One region of the Rahnella sp. ChDrAdgB13 genome, then DNA from elsewhere that is predicted to be linked to it. Evidence: predicted binding sites of a transcription regulator. Region 1 holds the regulator's gene; the other holds the start of a gene.
What was found. Region 1 encodes sigma-54, which starts transcription at its own class of promoters, with help from an activator protein. Its sites were predicted from a motif close to GTTGGCACANNTTTCGCTNT; they were not measured.
Positions count from the first base shown of each region.

Region 2: the regulator sigma-54 is predicted to act here: its motif matches at 2,075-2,094, upstream of glnK (P-II family nitrogen regulator).

Region 1 covers NZ_JAEMGT010000035.1:56,517-60,697, forward strand. The annotation lists gene rapZ (RNase adapter RapZ) at 1-24, opposite strand, end outside; gene ptsN (PTS IIA-like nitrogen regulatory protein PtsN) at 92-562, opposite strand; gene hpf (ribosome hibernation promoting factor) at 672-959, opposite strand; gene rpoN (RNA polymerase factor sigma-54) at 983-2,416, opposite strand; gene lptB (LPS export ABC transporter ATP-binding protein) at 2,516-3,241, opposite strand; gene lptA (lipopolysaccharide ABC transporter substrate-binding protein LptA) at 3,248-3,805, opposite strand; gene lptC (LPS export ABC transporter periplasmic protein LptC) at 3,783-4,181, opposite strand, start outside.
Region 2 covers NZ_JAEMGT010000001.1:115,996-120,176, forward strand. The annotation lists gene J8X26_RS00545 (SmdA family multidrug ABC transporter permease/ATP-binding protein) at 1-21, shown strand, start outside; gene J8X26_RS00550 (SmdB family multidrug efflux ABC transporter permease/ATP-binding protein) at 14-1,813, shown strand; gene glnK (P-II family nitrogen regulator) at 2,156-2,494, shown strand; gene amtB (ammonium transporter AmtB) at 2,580-3,869, shown strand; gene tesB (acyl-CoA thioesterase II) at 3,998-4,181, opposite strand, start outside.

The DNA.
Region 1 (4,181 bases):
GCCGCTGACAATCATCAGCACCATGGTGTCACTCCCCTGGCATTCAGTGTTCAGAATTCATTTTCCCGGCGCGCAACCGGGAATCAGTAATTTATTCGTTTTCAGTCATTATCTGGAACAGTTCTTCGTCACTTTGCGCTCCGCGCAGACGACGACACACCCCTTTATCCGCCAGCTTTTTGGCGACTAAAGACAAGGTATGTAAATGGGTTTTACATTGATCTGCCGGAACCAGCAAGGCAAAAAGCAAATCCACAGGCTGATTATCGATAGCGTCAAAAGCGATCGGCTGTTCAAGCTGAATGAACACCCCGACGGCACGTAAAGTGTCTTCTTCCAGCTTTCCGTGCGGAATAGCGATCCCGGCACCGATCCCGGTGCTGCCCATGCGTTCACGGGTCAAAATGGCGTCAAAAATCACCTGCGGTGATAAATTTAGCTGTTTGGCCGCCAGCTCACTGATGATTTCCAGTGCGCGTTTTTTGCTGGCGCAATGAACGCCGCTTTTGGTGCATTCGGCATTAAGCACCGACGTTAATTGCATTGCAGTATCGTTAATCATGTCATCTTCACTTTGGCGCTGTTTCACCCTTAAAGCTATATCGGCTCGTTTCCCGAAGGTCACAAGCCGATGCCCGAAGGTTTGTAGCACAGGGTTGGCTACATGAATGTCAGTGCTGTTTCAGTTTGTCTTTGTGCTTGTTCAACTGACGAGCCAGTTTATCAACCAGGCCGTCAATTGCCGCGTACATATCCTGATGCTCCGAGGTGGCATGCAACTCGCCTCCGTTCACATGCAAAGTGGCTTCCGCTACTTTCTGCACCTTTTCAACGCTCAACACCACATACACCTGATTTATCCGGTCGAAATACTGTTCAAGCTTAGCCAGCTTCGACGTGATGAATTCTCTCAGGGGATCCGTGATCTCAATGTGATGTCCGGTAATGTTGAGCTGCATAATGTCTTCCTTCTCTGTTGAGGTCAAACTAACTGTTTACGTTGGTTTGAGGGCGGGATGGACAAAGACTCTCGGTATTTGGCGACGGTTCGTCGTGCCACCATAATTCCCTGATCGGAAAGGAGGGTGGCTAACTTACTGTCACTGAGCGGTTTTACAGGATTCTCCGCTGCGATTAATTTCTTCACCAGCGCCCGGATCGCGGTTGACGATGCCTCGCCGCCGCTGTCTGTACTGACATGGCTGGAAAAGAAATACTTCAGTTCGAAAATTCCACGCGGGCTGTGCAGAAACTTCTGCGTCGTCACGCGTGAAATCGTCGATTCGTGCATTTCTACGGCGCTGGCGATATCGGCCAGCACCATAGGCTTCATAAATTCTTCACCCAGTTCAAAGAACGCCTGCTGCTGCTCAACGATACAGCGCGTGACTTTCAACAGCGTGTCATTACGGCTTTCCAGGCTTTTGATTAACCACTTGGCTTCCTGCAGGTTGCTGCGGATAAATTGCCCGTCGCTGTCGCTGCGCGCGGAATTGCCCATCGCGGCGTACTGCTGGTTAATCTTAAGACGCGGAATGCTGTCGGAATTCAGTTCTACCGTCCAGACACCTGACACTTTTCGCACCAGCACATCGGGGATCACGTACTCGGATTCACCGGTGTTGATCGATTGTCCCGGACGCGGATCAAGAGACTGAATCAGAAGCATCGCTCCTTTCAGTGTATCTTCTTTTAGCCGGGTTGAACGCATAAGTGCGCGGAAATCATGGTTCGCCAGCAAATCCAGATGTTCGCTGATAATCAGGCGCGCTTCGGTGATGAAAGGCGTATCTGTGGCGTACTGTGAAAGCTGGATCAGCAGGCAATCACGCAGGTCACGCGCCGCCACACCAACCGGATCAAAACGCTGCACACGTTTTAAAACGGCTTCCACTTCGTCCATGCTGACGTTGTCGTCACCGATACTTTCGAGGATGTCGTCAAGGGAAACGGTCAGATAACCGGTATCGTCTACCGCGTCGACAATGGACGTGGCAATCGCGGCATCGGTGTCGGAAAACGGCGTCAGTTCCACCTGCCACATCAGGTAATCCTGAAGCGTCTGCGTGGTTTCACCCTGATAAATTGGCAGCTCGTCGTCGCTGTAATCGTTGCCGGTGCCGGAAGGCGTGCCCGCGGTATAAATCTCGTCCCAGGTGGCGTCCAGCGGCAACTCTTCGGGCATGTCTTTCTGCTCGAGCGCTTCGCGGGTATCTAACGCTTCGTTGTCGGTGGCTTCTACCGAATCGATTTCATCATGAAGGTCGGTTTGTTCCAGCAGAGGGTTGCTCTCCAGCGCGAGTTGGATCTCCTGTTGGAGCTCAAGCGTGGACAGTTGCAACAGGCGGATGGCCTGTTGTAACTGAGGAGTCATTGCCAGTTGTTGGCTGAGTCTTAGTTGCAAACCTTGCTTCATATCTTGGTTTTATTTCCGTTGATTACAAACTGAGTAACTTCTGTCAGAGACCTCCCGTCAGACTTTACGTCGAAACGGGCACGGTTCCGGCGGCACAGATCACAGACGGAATTCTTCACCAAGATAAACGCGTTTAACCTGTTCATCAGCAAGAATGTCGGCTGGCGTGCCGTGGGCGATCAATTTCCCCTGACTGACGATATAGGCACGCTCACAAACGTCGAGCGTTTCGCGAACGTTGTGGTCAGTGATCAGTACGCCGAGGCCGCTGTCACGCAAATGCTCAATGATTTTTTTGATGTCGATGACGGAAATCGGGTCAACGCCGGCGAAAGGTTCATCCAGCAGGATAAACTTGGGATTCGCTGCCAGTGCGCGGGCAATCTCAACACGGCGACGTTCACCACCGGACAAGGACTGACCGAGGTTATCGCGCAAATGAGAAATATGGAACTCTTCCATCAGTTCATTAGCGCGATCGTTACGCTGTTCTTTGTTCAGATCATCGCGGATCTGCAGTACGGCCATCAGGTTATCAAACACGCTGAGACGACGGAAGATGGAGGCTTCCTGCGGAAGATAGCCAATGCCGCGACGGGCGCGGGTATGCAATGGCAAAAGGCTGATGTCTTCATCGTCAACGATGATACGGCCCGCATCACGTTGCACAATCCCGACGACCATGTAGAAGGTGGTGGTTTTACCCGCACCGTTTGGCCCCAGCAATCCGACGATTTCGCCGGAGTTCACCATCAGGCTGACATCTTCTACAACCTTGCGGCCTTTGTAGGCTTTTGCCAGATTCTCTGCGATTAATTTTGCCATAAAATATCAGTTACTCTTTTGGGTCGGCTGGCCGCCCGCGGCAGGCGTTTTTTGTTGCAGCTGCGAAGGAACCAGAACGGTCGTCACGCGGTTGCCTTTATCACTGAAGGCTTCCATTTGCTGTTTCTGCACCAGATAGGTAATACGGTCGCCTTTCACGTTGCTGTCGAGCTGTTCGAGGTATGCGTTACCGGTCAGGGTCACGAGATCGTTTTCCACTTCATAGCGGACTTTCTGCGCATGGCCTTTTACCGGCTTGCCGTTGTCCTGCATCTGGTAAAACGTCACCGGATTGCCGTAACCTTCCACCACTTCTTTGCCGGATACGCCCTGAGGACGGATCACGACAACTTTATCGGCTTTCACCTGAATAGTGCCTTGATTGACTACGACGTTACCGGTGAAGGTGGCCGTGTTGGTGTTCACATCCAGCGCCTGATTGGCGGAATCAATGGTGATCGGTTTCGTTGTGTCATCTTTTAAGGCGAACGCCGGAATGCTCACGGCTAACAACGAGCTGACGATCAGGAGATCACGGATTTTATTTTTTGCTTTGAATTTCATAAGAGGTCGTTACCTTTTCGATCAGCTGTGCTGTCTTATCACGCAGATTACCGCGCATTTTCATGCCGTTAGATGTAAAACCTGTGCCATAAAGCGTTACTTCATCGTCTGAGGCAACGTCCTGTGTCGTCAGGTTAACCCGGGCATTATCCGTTTTGATTCTTTGAAGCTGTGATGTCTCAGGCGTCAGGCTATCAGCCTGCACATGCCCGTAAAGATAAAGCATCTTATCCTGAGTCAACTTGGCTTTATCAGAACGCAGCACCCAGGTTGGTGTTTTATTCTTGTCAAACATGGTCGCGACCGGGTTGGTAAACCATGTCACCTGATCGGCGGCGTAGTATTTTACCTGGTCCGAAACCAGTTTATAGGTCAG
Region 2 (4,181 bases), on a different contig from region 1:
GAGACGGAACAACGTGGCTGAACCAAAAACGAATAAAATTCAGAAGTTATGGCCAACGCTTAAACGACTTCTCAAATACGGAAAACCTTACAGCAAGCCACTTTCCTATGCTGTCATAATGTTGTGGGTTGCTGCCGCGGCGGAAGTGACCGGGCCTATTCTGATCAGTTTCTTTATTGATCATTATGTCGCGAAAGGGGAGTTGCCCTGGGGGAAAGTCAGCTTGCTGGCACTTTGCTTTATCTTCCTGCAATTTCTTGCCGCAAGCCTGCACTATTTTCAGGCGTTATTGTTTAACCGTGCAGCCGTAGGTGTGGTCCAGCGTTTACGTACCGATGTTATGGACGCCGCACTCCGGCAGCCGCTCAGTGCGTTCGATACCCAGCCGGTCGGGCAGCTTATTTCCCGTGTGACCAATGATACCGAAGTGATCCGCGATTTATACGTGACCGTGGTGTCGACAGTGTTGCGCAGCATCGCCCTGATTGGCGCAATGTTGATCGCGATGTTCAGCCTGGACTGGCGGCTGGCTTCCGTGGCTATTTGCATTTTCCCGGCAGTATTTGTCGTGATGGGGCTGTATCAGGTCTACAGCACGCCGGTTGTCCGCAAGGTGCGCGCTTATCTGGCGGACATTAATGACGGGTTTAACGAAGTCATTAATGGCATGAACGTCATCCAGCAATTTCGTCAGCAGAAAAGATTCGGCGAACGCCTCACGCGCGCCAGCCAGTCGCACTACATGGCGCGTATGCAAACGCTGAGGCTGGAAGGTTTTCTGCTGCGTCCATTGCTCAGCCTGTTTTCATCGCTGATTCTGTGCGGTTTGTTGCTGCTTTTCGGATTCAGTGCCGAAGGCTCAATTGGTGTGGGCGTGTTGTATGCCTTCATTAACTATCTCGGGCGCCTCAACGAACCGCTGATCGAACTGACTTCGCAGCAATCTATTTTGCAGCAGGCGGTTGTTGCCGGTGAGCGTATTTTCGATTTGATGGACAGAACCCAGCAACAATACGGTCCGGACGACAAATTACTCACCAGCGGAGAAATTGAAGTCAGGGACGTCAGCTTCGCTTATCAGCCCGACAAATGGGTACTGGAAAATATCTCCCTGCACGTTCCGTCGCGCGGGTTTGTAGCGCTGGTCGGGCATACGGGTAGTGGCAAAAGTACGCTGGCGAATCTGCTGATGGGATATTACCCCCTCAATAAAGGTGAAATCCGCGTGGACGGACGCAATCTTGCTGACCTGTCGCATACCAGCTTGCGTAAAGGTATCGCAATGGTTCAGCAGGATCCGGTGGTGCTGGCGGAATCGGTGTTCGCCAATGTGACATTGGGGCGGGATATTGATGAAGCTCAGGTCTGGCACGCGCTGGACATCGTGCAGCTTTCGCCGCTGGTGCGTGAAATGCCGGAAGGGCTGAATACGCGTCTGGGTGAACAGGGGAATAATCTTTCCGTGGGCCAGAAACAGTTGCTGGCGATGGCGCGCGTTTTGGTGCAGGCGCCTGAGATTCTGATCCTTGACGAGGCAACGGCCAATATTGATTCCGGGACCGAGCAGGCAATTCAGCGTGCGTTGCGGGCTATCCGTCAGCAAACCACTCTGGTGGTGATCGCCCACCGTCTTTCAACGATTGTCGATGCCGATAATATTTTGGTATTGCATCGGGGTCAGGCGGTTGAACAAGGTAACCATTTTCAGCTTCTGGCAGAAAAAGGCCGTTATTATCAGATGTATCAGTTGCAGCTCGCAGGGCAGGAGCTGGCGTCCACCGGTACGATTATTTCAGCAACAGAAAACGTATAATCTTTCAGCTGGCGCAGCCTGATTGCTGCGCCAGTTCATTTCTTCCTGTTCTTTTAATCCCTTCTTTTCGCGTCTTACGCACCTGATTCATGCAGCCAAAACGTTCCGCTGACTTTCTCTGCACTAAAAGGCAGCGACAGGCACTTAAATGGTGCGTATGGGGTCAGGCTGAATATGGCCTTACAACTGTGCGCCGGGTCACTAATAATCTGAAAATGCCGTATTACGCGGGAATCGCATGAATATTTGCGTGATTTCAACTCTGGCACACCCTTTGCTTTAACCATTCCGTATCGGGCGCGAGGTTTCTCGCGGCAAGCCCTTAATTCGAGGAGTGGCAATATGAAGCTGGTTACTGTGGTGATCAAACCTTTTAAGCTGGAAGACGTGCGTGAAGCACTGTCTGCTGTTGGAATTCAGGGGCTGACCGTAACGGAAGTTAAAGGTTTCGGCCGTCAGAAAGGTCACGCTGAGTTGTACCGCGGTGCGGAATACAGCGTGAACTTCCTGCCAAAAGTAAAAATCGACATTGCTATCGCTGACGATCAGCTCGATGAAGTGATCGACGTGATTAGCAAAGCGGCCTACACCGGCAAGATCGGTGATGGCAAAATTTTCGTTGCAGAATTGCAACGCGTCATCCGTATCCGTACGGGTGAAACTGACGAAGCAGCACTGTAATTTCAGGCCTTTATCTCTGATATAAATCGCTTTGATATAAATCAGGTTAGAAAAAACAGTTTTGAGAAACAGGGGTGGGTTAATAATGAAAAAACTTTTATCCATGATGGGGCTTGGCGCGGTTGCATTGCTGCCTTCGCTTGCCATGGCAGCAGCACCGGCAGCCGCAAACGGTGCTGACAACGCATTTATGATGATCTGTACTGCCTTGGTACTGTTTATGACTGTACCTGGCGTGGCATTGTTCTACGGCGGCTTACTGCGTTCTAAGAACGTTCTGTCCATGCTGACTCAGGTTATCGTGACCTTCGCGCTGGTTTGTGTTCTGTGGATCCTTTATGGCTACAGCCTCGCATTCAGTGAAGGTAACGCCTTCTTCGGCGGCTTCAGCAATGTGATGATGAAAGGCATCGGCCTGGATTCAGTCACGGGCACCTTCTCCCAGATGATTCACGTTGCGTTCCAATGCTCTTTCGCCTGCATCACTGTAGCGCTGATTGTGGGCGGTATCGCTGAACGTGTTCGTTTCTCTGCGGTGCTGATTTTCACTGTGATCTGGCTGACCTTCTCTTACATCCCGATGGCTCACATGGTGTGGGCGGGCGGCTTCCTGGCGGCTGATGGCGCGCTGGACTTCGCGGGTGGTACGGTTGTTCACATCAACGCTGCTATCGCAGGTCTGGTGGGTGCATATCTGCTGGGCAAACGCGCAGGCTTTGGTAAAGAAGCGTTCAAACCACACAACCTGCCGATGGTCTTCACCGGCGCTTCAATCCTGTACGTGGGCTGGTTCGGCTTCAACGCCGGTTCGGCAAGCGCGGCGAGCTCCATTGCAGCCCTGGCATTCCTCAACACCGTTATTGCGACCGCAGGTGCAATCCTGTCCTGGACGCTGGTTGAGTGGATGGTTCGCGGTAAGCCTTCTCTGCTGGGCGCAAGCTCCGGTGCTATCGCAGGTCTGGTTGCTATCACCCCGGCGTGCGGTACTGTTGGCGTGGGCGGTGCTCTGATTATCGGTCTGGTAGGTGGCATTACCGGTCTCTGGGGTGTGGTTACCCTGAAAAAATGGCTGCGTGTGGACGATACCTGTGACGTTTTCGGTGTCCACGGCGTGTGCGGTATCGTAGGTTGTCTGCTGACTGGCGTATTCACTTCCAGCTCTCTGGGCGGTGTGGGTTATGCAGAAGGCGTCACCATGGGCCATCAGGTCTGGGTTCAGTTCTTCAGCGTCTGCGTTACGCTGGTCTGGTCTGGCGTTGTGGCCTTCATCGGTTACAAAGTGGCTGACATGATTGTAGGTCTGCGTGTTCCTGAAGAGCAGGAACGTGAAGGTCTGGACGTGAACAGCCACGGCGAGAATGCTTACAACCAGTAAGCTGATTTCAGAGAAAGTAGTGCGCTAACTCTCTAATTAAGCAGTATAAAATAATAAAGATGAAAAAACAGAAGGGGCGATATCACTATCGCCCCTTTTTTTATGTCTGATTTTGCGTAATAGCGGATTTACTCGACCGGTCTTTGGCGGATCACGCCTTCCTGCACCGTAGAGGCCACTAAAACCCCTTCACGCGTATAGAACTGGCCGCGCACAAAACCGCGGGCGCCGGAAGCTGAGGTGCTTTCAACGGCATACAGCAGCCAGTCGTCCATGCGGAAAGGGCGGTGAAACCACATCGAATGGTCGATG